One region of the Cellvibrio sp. genome, then DNA from elsewhere that is predicted to be linked to it. Evidence: predicted binding sites of a transcription regulator. Region 1 holds the regulator's gene; each other region holds the start of a gene.
What was found. The regulator FNR, encoded in region 1, switches genes on or off when oxygen is low (the NO sensors DNR and NnrR bind a similar motif). The targets are predictions, from matches to a motif close to TTGATNNNNATCAA.
Positions count from the first base shown of each region.

Region 1 (4,095 bases):
GTGGTATCTATGAATTTTGACGATTGGACAGCCGACATGGCTACAGGCACGGCAACCCATGCCAGCGGATTCACTATTCGTATTGAAGGTAATCCAAAAGATCCTTCCGAGGTGTATCCCGGTAAGTTTCCGGAAGGGATGAGCTTTGTGGATCAGGCGCGCCTGCTGCGTTCCGGGTTGGAGTTTCTGGCGAAGGCAGGTGGCAGTGCCCCCAAATCCTGGCAATCCAGTCCGGTGCAGGATGCAAAAACAGAAGCTATCAAGGCGCGCGAAGAGTTGGCCAAACGTTTTGCCGATCGGCCCGATAAGCCTCAGCGTTCAGTGCTGTCGTTAAAGAAGAATTCTTGAGCCTGAAACAGTATCCACATAAGTTGAATTCCATAAAAAAACCGGCGTATCAAAACGCCGGTTTTTTTTATGATAGTGAATCGGCGGTTGGTCGTTAACTCAAAGTAACCCGCGTCTTTGCAGTTCCAGATAATGTGCATCAACCAGCTTGAATAAATCATCAAATTTTTGCGCTGCCGGTGCCGTCACCAGTTCCAGGTTTTCCATTTCGACTTTGGGGCGCTTCATAATTTTTTCCAGCTCGGCAGCGGTGCCGGTCATCGCAGAGATGATTTTATCGGTGCTGTCTTTATCGCGGAAAATCCGGCCCTGCTCAGTCAACTGCAAATAATTGTCACATTCTTGCAGCCAGTCTTTGCGCTGCATTATAAAGAGACGAATATTCTTGGCGCCGCCTCGATGAGCTGTGGGGAGTTGTTTTTCGCGATAGGCTTGCAGGCTTTTGCGCCCCTGTAACAAAAAATCAAGACCAGTCGATTTGCAGTATTTAGCATTCAGATAACTGGCAAATTTTACATTGTTGGCAGCTTCTGCCTTGGTGCGTTTGCAGGCTTCATCGCAACTGAAACCGAATTGCGATAGCGACAGCAGGGCGATGGTTAGTAGGATTTTTTTCATAGCAGGCTCACCGATTATTAAAGTTATATGAAAGCTGAACAACTGGACTGTGATATAAATCACTTTTTAAAAAACGTCAAGTATTGTAAATAAAATTAAGCCTGAATATAGCTATTAGCTTTAAGACTAGGAGTTCACTGCGAAATTGCAAACATTGAGGAATCAATTTTCTGAGGACGGGTCGAAGCAGGCAAACAAAAGGCAGCGCTCGGCTGCCTTGGGTAACAACGAGTCAGGCTGCGTAGTTAGCTAAAAAACCCCAGAGGGTTTCTGCTGATTGCAACGCTGACAATATAAGCGAACACGATTAATGCGCTCACCCAGAGTAGTTTGCGCGTATTAGGATTAGGTACTTTGAATGCGGCAACACCCAGACCGATATAAGCGACCAAACCAATAATTTTAGCCATCAACCAAGGCTGGCTTCCGGGCGACATGCTCAGGTGCACCGCCAGCACTATCCCGCTTACTAATAAAATGGTGCTGATGATATGTGGCAATATTTTTACCCATTTTTTGCTGAGCATGCTGGAGTTCATAAACAGCCAGATGCCGCGCACAAAAAAAGCCAGTAGAGATAGAACAACAAATGTTAAATGAATGTGTTTAAGGGCTAGGTACACGATGCGTTCCTTTTGTGAAGGTGAATTGTTGTTGTGGGTGTTCGTTTGCTATTGATTTGTACCTCAGCTAGTGCTCAATGCCTTGCCAACCAAGCCCAAGATAGATTCCGACAAGGGCAGCTTTAAGGCAGCCGCGTGGCCTTTTTCTGACATCTTGTTCCAGGTTTTGCGAATAATATCGATGAGTTTTTCTTCATCGTGCTTGCTTGCAAAATCTTCCAGATAAAATTCAATAAACACCAGACAGATGACATCCTCTAGTGCCTGTACTTCATCGTCGCGTTTCAAGCTGCGTTTCAGCAGTAGATCTTTCACCCGCGCAATCATGCTCTCGTCATAACCATGTTCTGCCATGATGTCACCGGCAATTTCGCCGTGCAGTTGCGCCAGATCCAGCCGCCATTTTTTATAGCCGCTTCTATCCATAGGGTAATCGCTACGCGGGCTTTTCCAACGGCATATGTGCTGGCTGCGTGTTGCTAATTGCAATGCTTCTGACGGGGCTGCACAGAATTTATGTAATTGCGCGCTCATGCGCTGGGCGTAAATCCATTCTTTGGCAACGGCTTTGCCATCCACTATTTCAGTATTTGGGTCTTGTAAATTTGCCGCGTCAAATGCAGCGAGGGTTTTTTCCAGTCGGTTTTGGTCGGTCATCGATGGTTGCTCGTTATGTTCTAGTTTTCGGTGTCGCCATTGGCGATATTGCGTAACTGTTCCATGTTTTTAATGAGAATTTCTTTTTTATCCACAGCGATGACATCCTGTTTTTGCAAACGGGTGAAAATGCGGCTGACAGTTTCTATTGTCAACCCTAAATAGTTGCCGATATCAGTGCGCGACATGGGTAAACGAAAGGCATTAGCCGATAATTGGCGGCGGCTATTGCGGCTGGAGATACTTAGTAACAGTGCGGCAATCCGCTCTTCTGCACTGCTTTTGCTGAGCAACGTAATAACTTGCTGATCCTGGGTAATCTCGCGGCTCATAAGTTGGAAGAAATGGCGCTGCAGGTTGGGGATTTGCAGGCTTAATTCTTCCATACGATTAAACGGGATTTCGCATACTGATGCTGTTTCCAGAGCAACAACGGAGTTGGTATAACGGTTGTCGGCAATGCCATCCATACCCACAACTTCGCCCGGTAAATAGAACCCGGTGACTTGTTCTTCGCCATTGTCGCTGAGAGTCATGGCTTTTACCGCACCTGAGCGAATGGCATACACAGAGTCAAAGGGATCGTTGGTACGATACAAATAATCGCCTTTTTGCAGCGGTTTGCCGCGTTGGATGATGTTGTTGAGTCGATCAATATCCTCAATATGTAAACTGATAGGCAGGCAGATAGTATTCAATCGGCAGTTACCGCAGCTCACTTTTTTATCGTGAGGGCAACTGGAATCCTGTGTTTTTACAATGGTTTGGTTGACGGTCATGGTGCGGGAACCTCAAGGGAACGGTTACCCCTGATAGGATTTGTGCAGGGATGGCTTGATAACGCGATTGTTGCAGCTTTGGTTGGGGCGGTAAATAGTTGATTTTAGCTAAGGGAGATCATCAATGCCTCCAAGTGAAATTAACAAGAACCACTTTCGTGCGTTTAGCTAACATTCTATAGTGCGACCCTGCTATGCAGGATGTAATAGGATCTGGATGAAATCAGCGCTATGGTGCGTCTGGGCTAAACATTGACTGTTTTATATGAGGGATATTCAAAAATGCCATTAGTGATGTTATCGCTACTTATTCAGGTTGCCTTGGTAATTCATATTTTAAAAACTGATCGACCAAAAACATGGATTTGGTTGGTGATGATTTTGCCTGTTGCCGGATCCGCAGCGTACATAGTATTAGAACTATTACCAGATTTTGCCGGAACTCGCTCTGGGCGCAAAACGGTACGCAAAGTTCAGGAGCTCGTAAATCCTGATCGCGATCTCAAAGATGCCGCCTATGAATACGAACGGGCAAAAACCACCGAAAACGCCAGGCGTTTGGCGGAGGAGCTTCTGGTAAAGGAGCAATTTACTGAAGCGAGCCTGTTGTATCAGGAGTGTCGAAAAGGCATTCACGAGTTTGATCCATTATTTATGTATGGGTTGGCGCGAGCAGAATATGGCCTGCAGAATTTTAATAAGGTGAAGCAATTACTGGATGAATTGATTGAAAAAAATCCGGAATATAAGAACCCGGACGCACATCTATTGTATGCACTGGTTCTTGATGCTCAGGGTGATTTTCAGGCGGCAAATCATGAATATGAAGTGCTGCATAATTATTATCCGGGTGCTGAGGCCAGTTATCACTACGCAAAACTATTGCAAAAACTGGGTGATACACAAAAAGCGCTGGCGATATATGAAAAAATATTGGCTACGGCTAAAGCATCCGGTAGACAATACAAAGAAGTCCACGGCAAAAGGATTAAACTCGCAAATCTTGAGCTGCGACGATGAATTTAGCATTGAACTGTATCGACAAATAAAAAGGGCCTTCCATGAAGGCC
Region 1 is NZ_JBRFPI010000003.1:7,660-11,754, reverse strand. It holds gene ACWA6V_RS00385 (hypothetical protein) at 10-348, shown strand; gene ACWA6V_RS00380 (hypothetical protein) at 448-966, opposite strand; gene ACWA6V_RS00375 (SirB2 family protein) at 1,212-1,589, opposite strand; gene ACWA6V_RS00370 (DUF4202 domain-containing protein) at 1,653-2,246, opposite strand; gene fnr (fumarate/nitrate reduction transcriptional regulator Fnr) at 2,267-3,025, opposite strand; gene ACWA6V_RS00360 (tetratricopeptide repeat protein) at 3,401-4,045, shown strand.

Region 2 (4,095 bases), on a different contig from region 1:
AAGAGCAAGCAGGCCCGGCATTGGGCTGGACTTCTGCGGTAGCAGGTTATGGCGCATTTTATATTCCGCAGGTTTTTGGCGAACAAATCAAAGCGGCCACACCGGAATATGCGATGCTGGGTTTTGCGGTGTTTTATCTGGTGTGTGTGTTATTAAACTGGTGGTTTTATCTACGCAAACAAGGCGAGTTTTATAATCCCTGAAAACGTGACAACTTTGAGCAGGTGGTGCAATCCAATCGCTATTGCACTACTGATTGGATTGCATCACCTGTTCAAACTCTATCCCAAAAAAGATTACTGACTAAATTACCTTGGAGTAACGAATTGTTGATGCGTTATTAAGATACTCATCAAACACCATACAAATTCTACGAATAAGCAACCGCCCCGCATTGAGAACTTCAATTCCGTCATCATCAATACTGAGCAATCCATCTTCAATCATTGGTTTTAATTGCGCTAACTCTTTAGCAAAATGACTGCGTGAATCCAGACCAAATGCATTATCAACAGCAACAAAATTCAAATCGAAATGACAAATTAGCTGATTAATTACAAACTGCCGCAACAGATCTTCGCTGGTTAATTCAATACCTTTAATAAAAGGGATTGCACCTGAGTCAATCGATTTTTGGTACTGCTCAACGCGCTTAGCATTTTGAATATAGACATTGCCGAATGCACTAATCGCAGAGGCACCAAAAGAGAGTAAATCACAATCGCCATGTGTGGAATAGCCCTGAAAATTTCGCTGTAACTTTCCGGCTCTTTGTGCCTGCACCAAACTATCATCCGGTTTTGCGAAATGATCCATGCCAACATAAATATACCCAGCGCCCTGCAAACGCTCTATCGCCATATACAAAAGTTCAAGTTTTTGCTCTGCTGAGGGAAGATCACGCTCGTTAATCAATTCCTGGCTCTTAAAAAGATGCGGCATATGGGCATAATTAAATAATGACAAGCGGTCGGGAGAAAGTTCTATCACTCTATTTAATGTTTCGCCGACACTGGTCAAGGTTTGCATCGGCAGGCCATATATTAAATCCATACTGATCGAGCGATAGTCTTGTTGGCGTAGTGCCTTTACCAAAGCGTTTACATCTTCAACACTGTTATAACGATTTACTGCTTTTTGAACCTGGGAATCAAAATCCTGCACACCCATACTGACTCGGTTAAAACCAAGTTTACGCAAATGCCCCATAGTGTTAGTCGATACGCGCCCTGGATGAATCTCTATAGAGTACTCACCTGCGTCATCATCCAGCAATGTAAAGTGCTTGCGTGTCGCAGCCATCAGCCAAGACATTTCGTCATCACTGATAAACGTGGGAGTACCACCCCCCCAATGCAATTGAGTGACAGGTCGCGCGGAATCAAATAGCTCTGCCTGCATCGCCATTTCCCGTTCCATACGCTCCAAATAAGGTTGCGCACGGCCTTTATTGTTAGTAACGACTTTGTTGCACCCACAATAAAAGCAAAGGGTATCGCAAAAAGGAATATGAAAATAAAGCGACAGCGGCCTTCCGCTCGCATTACTCCTCTCAACCGCTGCTTTAAAATTAGCAACAGCAAAGCTTTCACTAAATTGTGGCGCAGTAGGATACGACGTGTAGCGCGGCCCGGTTAAGTCATATTGCCTAATAAGATCCGAATTCCATTCAAGTGGAGCTTGAAAATAAGCCATAAAACAACCTTGATATCTGGTAACTCTAGTGCAGAGCCATTTGTGAGAAATAGATTTTTAGCATACGCTTTTTGTAAAAGAATCAATTGACATGTATCAATTTACTGGGCATACCAGATAATTTGATGCATTAAAATTTTATTTAGTCCGAACCACTTTTATTTTGAAAGTAGCTTGGGAGTGTCAACTAGAGCGCGAGAAGTCAAACCTGGAGGTTGGCCAAACAACAAAGCAAGATCCACTAAGACACACGGAAGATTGCGCCATCTTGTGGCTTAGCCCGCCGATAATGTTAAGGATTGCTGGCCATCTTGCATGTCATGCGAATTCAGCGGGTAAAGTTTTGATTCAAGCAGCTATGCCAGCGCTCCATTAAAAATGTCACCAGAGTATGCGATGCATTCACAGCAGACGTGCCTCCATCACCGCAATGGTTGGAGGCTCTAAGCCTCGGCCATGAGCTGAGCCTATATGGGTTCGGTAAGCCCCAATGCCGTCAATGAGGGATGACAATCCCTGAAGAATTTTTTTCTGGTCATCTTCCAGTGTGGGATCGATGCTTAATCCCAAATGACCCTGAACGACTTTCCATAGAGGGGCAATAGATTGTTTGGCTGGCATTTCCAGAGTGAAGGTTTCGATGTAGGTTTTACACAAGGCCTCAATGATGGAGCTTGCAGCAGTAATCGCCGCATGGGGATCACCATTTAATTGCGATACCGCGCGATTAAATTCAGCTTCAACAGATGCAAAATCACCAGCCTTAAAAAAATCCGCTAGCGACTTTGTAGCAAGGCTTGCTCCAGCCAAGGTAATAAAACCATTTAACTGATAACTCAACTGATTTCTGGCAAGACTTTCCGCAATTCGCTGCTGACCTTCAGCAGTTTGGGAGTTGACTGGGTTTAAATCCATAAATTGCTGGATGATCAATCCAAGAATTGCAAGAGGATTTAGCGATTCATCGTCATTGCACCGTTTAAGCCAGGCACTGCACTTTGTTTCCATATTGCCTTCTGGTGGCTCACCTGACGCGCCTGCGCTCATGAACAACACATTTAATTTGGAATGGCTCTGATAGTACTCAGCAAGCACTGAAGACACAGCACCAATAACTGAGTTAGGTATCATATGCGCCATAAACTTCTCCCAAATTTCTTTTACTATTCATCAATATTTTTCAGTTGTGCTTTAGGGTGGGAGACATCCAATCCGAAGGCATCCAGTAATATAATGGCTTTTTGAACCACCCGCATATATTCATCCGTTTCCGGCAATTTGCGCTTGCACGACAATCCATTGGCAAGCAACCACTCTTGTATTTCTACAAGTCCGGTTTCGGTAACACCATGTGAAAGCAAGGTTTCTGCGGCAATGTTAGAGACATACTGCGGCGTAAGTTCATTGGGTGACCGTAACTTCAACTGAAATACCAAATCATCCCGTAATACCCTACGGAGCGCATTTTTAGGTGAGGCAACTATCGCTAGTGCTGCGTCAATATATTTCTTTGGATTGACCCGGACTTCTTCAAGATTCCAGCGTAATTTCAACTGCGGGCAAAATCGAGATAACGCACCCCTCGCTTGGGCATAGCTAAGTCCATAGGGCTTCGCGGCTTCAGAGACCGACTGGCCTTCTGCTATCGCAATCAGAATATTTGCTTTGGTCATATCGGAAATCATACCTTCTCCATTGCGCAATTATTTTTGAATCGTTCGAACTGAATCATCGTTATAGGCGAGGCAGCTAAGGATTTTTTTGTAATCATATAGCAATGCGGATTTGGCTTCTTTGTTGAGCTGTGTCAACTTCGGATTGGGGTTTTCAACTTTAATTATTTCAAATCGTTGATGCCACTGGCTATGCGCTTCAACAATGACCGTTCTATCTGTCGATGAGAATTGGTTGGCGGTAATATCAATGTCAGTATCATCAAACTTTATCCAAATATGCCGCTGGGATTTTTTATGTCGATTTTCGCCCGTGACTATTTTCAGGGATGATAAGCCAATTTTTTCAATCAGAAATTTTGCCAATAAATACGAGGAAAACTCGCAGCAATTAACTGGGAAAGAATCCAGTGAATCAAATTGGAATCCATCCACTTTTGCTTTCAGGATTGCTTTTCGAAATAAGACAACCGATGGTCGTAAATCCATGTCGCACAATAAAAGGAAGTTACTCAGGAGAAGCCAGTGTAGATCATTTGGCGTGGAGATGGATGCGGCTATTTTTATTGCGATGCATCGTGCTCGTCTTGAAGAGAGTGAACAAGGATCTCCAAACCCTCATGGGGATCGACACCCAGTACCTGGCAGTACCTCACAAACTCAAGCACTTCAATTTTCCGCCGGTCCTGCTCCATCTTACCCAGGACCGAATGATGCCGCCCCATTG
Region 2 is NZ_JBRFPI010000217.1:3,423-7,517, forward strand. It holds gene ACWA6V_RS13650 (antiporter) at 1-203, shown strand, start outside; gene hemN (oxygen-independent coproporphyrinogen III oxidase) at 304-1,695, opposite strand; gene ACWA6V_RS13660 (abortive infection family protein) at 2,098-2,835, opposite strand; gene ACWA6V_RS13665 (helix-turn-helix domain-containing protein) at 2,859-3,380, opposite strand; gene ACWA6V_RS13670 (hypothetical protein) at 3,399-3,857, opposite strand; partial or broken gene ACWA6V_RS13675 (helix-turn-helix domain-containing protein) at 3,932-4,095, opposite strand, start outside.
Region 2: the regulator FNR is predicted to act here: its motif matches at 1,782-1,795, upstream of hemN (oxygen-independent coproporphyrinogen III oxidase).

Region 3 (4,095 bases), on a different contig from region 1:
GAGGTTCATCAGCAAATGGCAACTTGGCATCTTCTTCAAAGCGCTTTTTGAGCTTGGGCGAAAACGCCCAGAAGCAAACACCGAAGAAAGCGATGGTTACCAGAACCGTTGAAATTGCGCCGACTGTGCCTGCGTCCATTAGCGCTTCTCTTTGAGCAACACGCCCAAGTTTTGCAGGTAAGCCACCAGCGCATCCATTTCCGTTACGCCTTGCACCGCTCTTTTTGCACCGGCAAAGTCCTCTTCGGTGTAGGGAACACCCACTTTCGACAACGCGCGCATCTTATCCTCAGTGTGCTTCCCGTCGAGCTTGTTGTCATACAAGTGCGGATAGGCAGGCATAATCGACTCTGGTACGACGATGCGCGGGTTAAACAAATGAACCTTGTGCCAATCATCCGAGTAACGGCCACCTACACGTGCCAAATCCGGACCAGTACGCTTGGAACCCCAGAGGAACGGGTGCTCGTAGACCGACTCGCCCGCTACCGAGTAATGACCATAACGCTCAACTTCTGCACGTAATGGACGCACCATTTGGGTATGGCATACATGGCAACCTTCACGGATGTATACATCGCGGCCTTCCAGTTGCACTGCATTGAGCGGCTTTAAACCTTCAATTGGAGTAGTGGTTTGTTTAAGGAAGAATTGCGGAACAATTTCCACCAAACCACCAAAACTAATGGCGACAACCATAAACACAGTCATCAAGCCGATATTTTTTTCTACTATCTCATGGCCTTTCATGGCACTCCCCTTAGACAGCTGGTGCCTGAACAGGCTGGTTAACACTTTCGGCCGCTTTTTTGGACGCGTTGACAGTGCGATAGGTGTTGTAAGCCATAATCAACATGCCTGTCAGGAAGAAGGCACCGCCGATTGCACGCATGACATAACCGCCCTTACTGAACACGACTGTTTCAATGAAACTATAAGTGAGTGAGCCATCCGGGTTAAATGCACGCCACATCAAACCTTGGCCAATACCGTTGATCCACATGGCTACTACGTAAAGTACAGTGCCTACAGTTGCCAACCAGAAGTGCAAGTTGATCAGTTTTACGCTGTACATCTCTTCACGGTTAAACAGTTTTGGCAGCATGTGGTAGAGCGCACCGATAGAAATCATCGCCACCCAACCCAAGGCGCCTGAGTGAACGTGACCCACGGTCCAGTCGGTGTTGTGCGAGAGTGCGTTGACGTTTTTGATTGCCATCATCGGGCCTTCAAAGGTAGACATACCGTAGAAAGACAGGGCGACAACGAGGAAACGCAACGTTGGGTCAGTGCGCAATTTATGCCATGCACCTGACAGGGTCATAATACCGTTGATCATCCCACCCCAGCTTGGCGCGAGCAGGATCAGCGACATCACCATACCCAAAGACTGGGTCCAATCCGGCAATGCGGAGTAGTGCAAGTGGTGCGAACCCGCCCAGATATAAAGGGAGATCAACGCCCAAAAGTGCACGATAGACAATTGATAAGAGTAAACCGGACGACCGGCCTGTTTCGGCACAAAGTAATACATCATGCCGAGGAAACCTGCAGTCAGGAAGAAGCCTACCGCGTTGTGGCCATACCACCATTGCACCATGGCATCGGCAGCACCTGCGTAGGCAGAATAGGATTTGGTCAGGGTAACCGGGATAGCTGCACTGTTAACAATGTGCAGCACGGCAACAGTGACAATAAAACCACCGTAGAACCAGTTAGCTACATAGATGTGGGACGTACGACGCTTGACGATAGTACCGAAGAATACAATCGCGTACGAAATCCACACCAGTGCCAACAGGATATCGATTGGCCACTCCAGCTCGGCATACTCTTTAGCAGAGGTCATACCCAATGGCAGGGTAATCGCTGCCAGAACAATAACCGCCTGCCAACCCCAGAACGTGAAGGGGACTAACCAGCCACCAAAGAGTGGAGCCTGACAGGTACGCTGAACCACATAATAAGAAGTAGCAAAAAGCGCACAGCCACCAAAGGCAAAAATAACCGCGTTGGTATGCAGCGGACGCAAGCGACCGAAGCTGGTGTAAGGCTGGAGCAGATCATTCAGACCTGGCCAAACCAATTGAGAAGCGATAAGAACGCCAACTCCCATCCCAAATATGCCCCATACAATGGTCATAATGGAGAATTTGCGCACTATATCGAAATCGTATACTGGAGGATCTCCAGCTACTGTCGCATGACTACCCATAGGACTTTCCTATTACTTAAAGAAAAATGAAAACTTTTTGTCTCTGTCAGCGCTACTTATCGCCCGGAGCAACACGGCACTATCTTTGTAAAAGGCCAATTTATAGCAAGCCTATAACCCTACTTTAGGTGCGGCATTTTGCCTTATGAGCGGCAATTTGTCTCACCCTTGTCGGTACAGGATTGATATTTATCAAATAATTTATGCGCTTTTACCTGCGAACAGAGCGCTTTTGATCAATAGATCCACAATAGGTCATTAATTGGCAACCCGCATCTGCAAGTGGATGCAGGTGCCACAATGTTTTAATGAACTGTTCTACTTGAGCGAACGGCCTTTGTTAGCAGCAATACGCATACGCAGCGCATTCAGTTTAATGAAGCCTTCAGCATCTTTCTGGTTGTATGCACCGGCATCATCTTCAAAGGTCGCTATTTTTTCATCAAATAGGCTGTCGGGAGAACGACGACCAACCACACTTACAGAACCTTTGTACAGCTTCACACGCACATCGCCATTCACATGCACTTGTGACTGATCGATCATCGCTTGCATCATCAGACGCTCTGGGCTCCACCAGTAGCCGTTGTAAATCATGTCCGCATACTTGGGAATCAAGCTGTCCTTCAAGTGGGCAACTTCACGGTCCAGGGTGATAGATTCAATCGCACGATGCGCGCGCATCATGATGGTGCCACCAGGAGTTTCATAGCAGCCGCGAGATTTCATACCTACGTAGCGGTTCTCTACGATATCCAGACGACCGACACCATTCTCACCACCGACTTTGTTCAAGTAAGCCAGTACGGTAGCGGGAGACATTGGTTTGCCATCTATAGCGACGATATCGCCTTTTTCGTAAGTCAATTCAAGGTATGTCGCTTTATCCGGAGCTGCTTCAGGAGCAACAGTCCAGCGCCACATATCTTCTTCAGCTTCAGTCCATGGGTTTTCCAGAACTTTGCCTTCGTAAGAGATGTGCAGCAGGTTGGCATCCATAGAGTAAGGTGATTTTTTCTTCTTGGAGTAATCAACCGGGATATTGTGCTTCTCACAATAGGCCATCAGGGTTTCGCGAGAGGTCAGATCCCACTCACGCCATGGGGCGATTACTTTGATGCCTGGCTTCAGTGCGTAAGCACCCAGCTCGAAGCGCACCTGGTCATTACCTTTACCGGTAGCGCCGTGGGAAATTGCATCTGCACCCACTTCGTTGGCGATTTCAATCAAACGCTTGGCAATCAATGGGCGGGCGATAGACGTACCGAGCAGATATTCACCTTCGTATATGGTGTTAGCGCGGAACATAGGGAATACGAAATCGCGGACAAATTCTTCGCGCAGATCGTCGATATAAATTTGCTTAACACCAAGCGCTTCTGCTTTAGCGCGCGCTGGCTCTACTTCTTCGCCCTGACCAATGTCAGCGGTGAAGGTGATTACTTCACAGTTGTAGTTTTCTTGCAGCCATTTGACGATTACTGAGGTATCGAGGCCACCGGAATAGGCCAACACGACTTTCTTGATAGATGACATGGGAAACTCCCGCTATAACTCGTTGACAATTCACCGGGCACAAGCCATAGACCAGTACCTACTTGGGCGCGGGATTGTACTCGCAAGCCAACCAAATTCCCACACTTGCCGCCGCTAAATAGCGGCTTTTCGCACCAAATGAAAATAGCTCTCAGCCATTAACCAAACCCTTGACCAAAAAAACAAAAGCAGCCTTGTGAGCTGCTTCTGCTGTGCAAATAAATCCAGCAATTATTACAGGCGGAAGGTGGACACCTTAGCGTTAAGCGCACGTGCCAAATCCTGTAAGCTTTGTGCACGCGCATCACCTTGGTGGGCAACTTCAGCGGAGTTGTCAGCCACTT
Region 3 is NZ_JBRFPI010000058.1:5,327-9,421, forward strand. It holds gene ACWA6V_RS05695 (cbb3-type cytochrome oxidase subunit 3) at 1-139, opposite strand, end outside; gene ccoO (cytochrome-c oxidase, cbb3-type subunit II) at 139-750, opposite strand; gene ccoN (cytochrome-c oxidase, cbb3-type subunit I) at 761-2,215, opposite strand; gene ACWA6V_RS05710 (argininosuccinate synthase) at 2,534-3,751, opposite strand; gene ACWA6V_RS05715 (methyl-accepting chemotaxis protein) at 3,986-4,095, opposite strand, start outside.
Region 3: the regulator FNR is predicted to act here: its motif matches at 2,398-2,411, upstream of ccoN (cytochrome-c oxidase, cbb3-type subunit I).

Region 4 (4,095 bases), on a different contig from region 1:
ACGGAACAGATAAACCGCACCTGAGCCACTGCCTCCCTTGTAGCTGCTGGTAGCCGAGCTATTGCTGCTGGTGGTAGACGAAGAACTGCTAACACTGGATGAAGACTTGGAGCTCGAATTACTGTTTGAAGAACTACTAGAAGGATAAAACTCAAGACATTCCCTGACTGATGAGGCGCTGGAAAAATTAACCACGCCACTTCTGGTAATGTAATCGCTGGTAGCACCAACGGCGAGCGTTTTGCCGTCACCTGACAGTGCGATAGTTTCGCCAAAGCGCAACGCAACAAAAGGGTTGCTGAACGGATATATTGGTGAGAATACCGTCTTTACATAGGCGTCTTGGTTCCAGTCATTATTTGTGCGGGTAAATATGTAGACAGCGCCCACATCGTAATTTTGGGCTTTAATCAAATCATCTGACGGGTCAGACGATGAGGCATAACTGGTGACCTCATAGTTGTTTTGATTGCAGTTGATGCCGTCAGAGGGACTGTCTTCAAGCAATGCGGTTACTGCCAAGGTATTACCGTCATCAGACAGCGCAACCTTGTAACCAAATCGATCATTTGGCAGTACGCGGGAAGTATTTATATTAGGTTGTTCAGTGTTGGATGCTTTCAAATAAGCCTGTTGTTTCCAAACACCGTTCTCTTTAATGAATATATACACCGCGCCGGCGTTGGTGCTGTCATTGTCTGCTTGTGAACCGTTGACGCCAATTGCCTTGCTATCTTCGGAAGGGGCGCCCACGGCGAGAGTCATACCGTCAGCAGACAATGCAATACTCCAGCCGAAGAAATCATTGGCTTCGGTATTGGATGCTTTGACGTAACCAATCGCTTTGATCATTTCTGTAGCGGTAAAGGCCAAACTGGATCTTTCGCAGCCAGAGGCATTACAGGCATCAACGTAGTAATAGTTGTTGACCCAATCGTGTACATGTACGCCTATCTCATCGGTTGCCTGGGTGCTGGTCAGGTCGCCGCCAATTTGCGTTACACCTCCAGTTGCTGCATCACGTTTAAAAAGCTTATAGGAGGTTGCACCTTCAACAGCACTCCACTGGAAGGTGAGTACTTTAGGGTTTTGCGCTTCTACTTTTACGCTTGGCCAGATGCCGGAGCCATTGGCTGGAATAGACGCTGCACTGAAACTACTGCGCAAAGACGAACTGCTGATAGATGAGGAGCTTGCCGAGGATTTTTTATCGCTGCCACCGCCGCAGGCGGCGAGTAAAAAAGAGCCTGCCATCAGTGAAAGAAGCAGGGAGGTGCGCATTAGCAGCGGTGAGAAACGATCAATATTCATTCAGCAGGTTCCTGAGGTTTAAAACTGGTCGGTGATTCTGTGTGTCGCGGCGCTTGGTGTCAATCAAATCGCCAGCATTATTCGGGCACAGACGAGGTTCGGTTGTTTTGTTCTCGCTCATAGTGAGGTGGCCTAAAGACCGTCAAAGCAGAGTATTGGTTCAGTGATTTTGATCGGAGCAGATAATTTAGTGGAATTAAGTGAAAGAAGTTGTGAGCAATTGTGAAGGCTGGCGTTGTTTGCCGGGCACCCCATCGCCCACATTTATAGGGGCGATGGGGTGTGCGGGTTTTAAAGTGTCTTTAAATACTCCACCAAGGCCAGTCGCTGATGATTACTGATGGGCTGCAAGGTCTGCATTTTGGGTTTGCCCTGCGCATCCTTTACAGGGCGACCTTTTGCATCCAGAACAAACACGGGAGTAACACCGGCTGCGTATTCATGCCCCTTATTAGAGTTGCTGGGCAGGCTGGTATCAAACACAAACAACCCCGGATATTGCTCAGGGTCGCGCTGCACCACGCCGACATTGACGGCATCCAGCTCGCGCGCGCCCACCGTGAAGCGATTGGGGCGACAGGTTTTACCGCTGGCAACTTCCGCATCGCTACAGCTTGGCATAAACAGCTCATACAAACTGGGCACCGAGCCGTTGTGTAGATAGGGCGCTGTTGCCCAGATACCATTGAGTGGGCGCGCTTTGTAGGCAACGAGAGTGGCTGGATTATTTTTATTGACCACCTCAAAATCCAGATGGCGTTCGGTCTTTTTGATGGGGTTATCGGAAATAGAGGCGATCAAATCGTAGAGTTTTTCCGCCCAGCGGCGGATAAACAGCTTGTCGTGATCGGGTTCGACCAGTACACCCTCCACTGCGCCACTCAAGGCTGGTAATACGGCTCCTGACGGTTGAAAGCGCGGCTCGGGCTTAAATGGATTGATTCGTCCGCCCTCGAAGTAGCCCATCTTGCCACTGTATTTGAGTGCATTCATCGCCATATAAGGATCGGTGCCTATAGTTTGCAAACTCGCAAACTGCGAAATAATGCGGCGCTTGGGGTCAGTACGGTCGATGGCTTCATGGCAGGTATGACATTGGTACTCAATAAACACCTGCTGCCCTTGCTCGGCGAGTGCCTGATTAATTGGTGGCAATACATTTTGTTTCGCCAACTCTTCCCAGCTCGGTGACCAGAGACTCTCCAGATGGCGCTCCATTCGGGTCAGGTTGCGTACCGCCACCGATGAACGATAGCCGATATCCCCTTTCTTTTTATTCAGGTCAAATTGCGCAAACACACCAAGTGCTTCGCCTGTATTGCGCCCCAGTGGGCCTGCCAGCTCGTTATCGCCCACGCCGTTCCACTGTACAAAATCGTGCTGCGGAGTGTCCCACAAGTAGGGATAGCTCACAGGTGCGCAGGCAGGATTAAAGTTAGGTTCTTTGGGCGTGAGATGGGCGAGCACGCGGTTGTAGATGCGGCCAAACGCATCCAGCCGGCCATAACCGTAAGCGACAGATTGGTCGCCATGGAGTGGGTCGTTAATTTGGTTGTAGCTGGCGATTTGCTGTGCCGCCTCCGCAAGTTGTACGCGGAAGGCTTCTTTCTCATCCGGGTATTTTGCTTTAAGGACTTTTTGTGCGAGGCGATCAAATTTTTCTGGCTGCTCAAGGCTAGCCTGTAGCGCCATTGCCAGGCTTTTCAGCATCTGCTCCATATCCGCGAGTGTTGCACCGCCATCGATGCGGATGGCGACACCTTGATAATTGATTTGGCTGGTATGGCAGGCCGCGCAGGTAAAACCAATAAACTCTTGACCTTTATGCTCATCTTTAACCCAGCCTACAGGTAGACCGTCCGGGTTTGCAAAACTCTCTTTTTGCGGCAGGTAACGCAGGCGATTCATGTTTTCGTCGCTGCGGAACAGCAACTCGCTATCGGCGGTTTCGAGATGTAAAAAAAGTTCGTAGGGGAGCAGGTTGGAGCCTTGCGTTACATTGTAAAACCACAAGCTATCTGCGCCACTCCAGTTTTGCTCCGGGTAAACCACTCGCTCGGCGCTATCGCCAAAGCTATCGTGTTCGGCCACTTTTGCGTGGCGATCGCTGTCTACCAGCACACCTTGGGAAACATAAGTACAACCTGAAATGGTGATGAGAACTATAAGGGGTGCACAGGAGGATAGTGAGCGTAATGCAGTGCGCAGGCGCGTTGGTGTCATGATTATTCCTTTCTGATCTGTAGGGCTGTGGTGCGATTGTGATTGGGGCTGGCAAGTGTTGCTGGAAAAATATTCGGCTAAAAAATAAGCAAAAATAATTTGCTGTGAGCAAGACGAATTAAGGAACTATTCAGATTGCTTACAGCCTTAGTAATTAACTTTAGCAGATTGCCTTTGCGTAGATACATAGCAAACCGGAGGATTTGTCACTGATGTTTCCGTCGTATGGCAATTAAGTAACAAAGTTATTCCTGATTCTATCGCCGTTGTATGAATAATAGCTTTTGCTTGAACTGTCATAAATTGTGCGTAGACTGCCGCCTCGCCGCAGCAGAGGGACTTTATTTCGGAACCGGGTGGCGAAAAATCAACCAGTGAGTGATGTAGCAATCGGGCATCAGCTCAACAATAAAAAGCGCAGCGGAACCTTGTATGTTGATGAATCCTATATTTGTGGATACTCCGTTAAACAATCGTCTCGGGCAAGAAGTCCGTCTCGGCGTCTGTCACTTGCAATATCAGGGGCGCGATTACGTATTCGTGGCCGCACCCACCCAGCAA
Region 4 is NZ_JBRFPI010000029.1:2,499-6,593, forward strand. It holds gene ACWA6V_RS03210 (FG-GAP repeat protein) at 1-1,311, opposite strand, end outside; gene ACWA6V_RS03215 (di-heme-cytochrome C peroxidase) at 1,603-3,534, opposite strand; gene ACWA6V_RS03220 (hypothetical protein) at 3,967-4,095, shown strand, end outside.
Region 4: the regulator FNR is predicted to act here: its motif matches at 1,365-1,378, upstream of ACWA6V_RS03210 (FG-GAP repeat protein).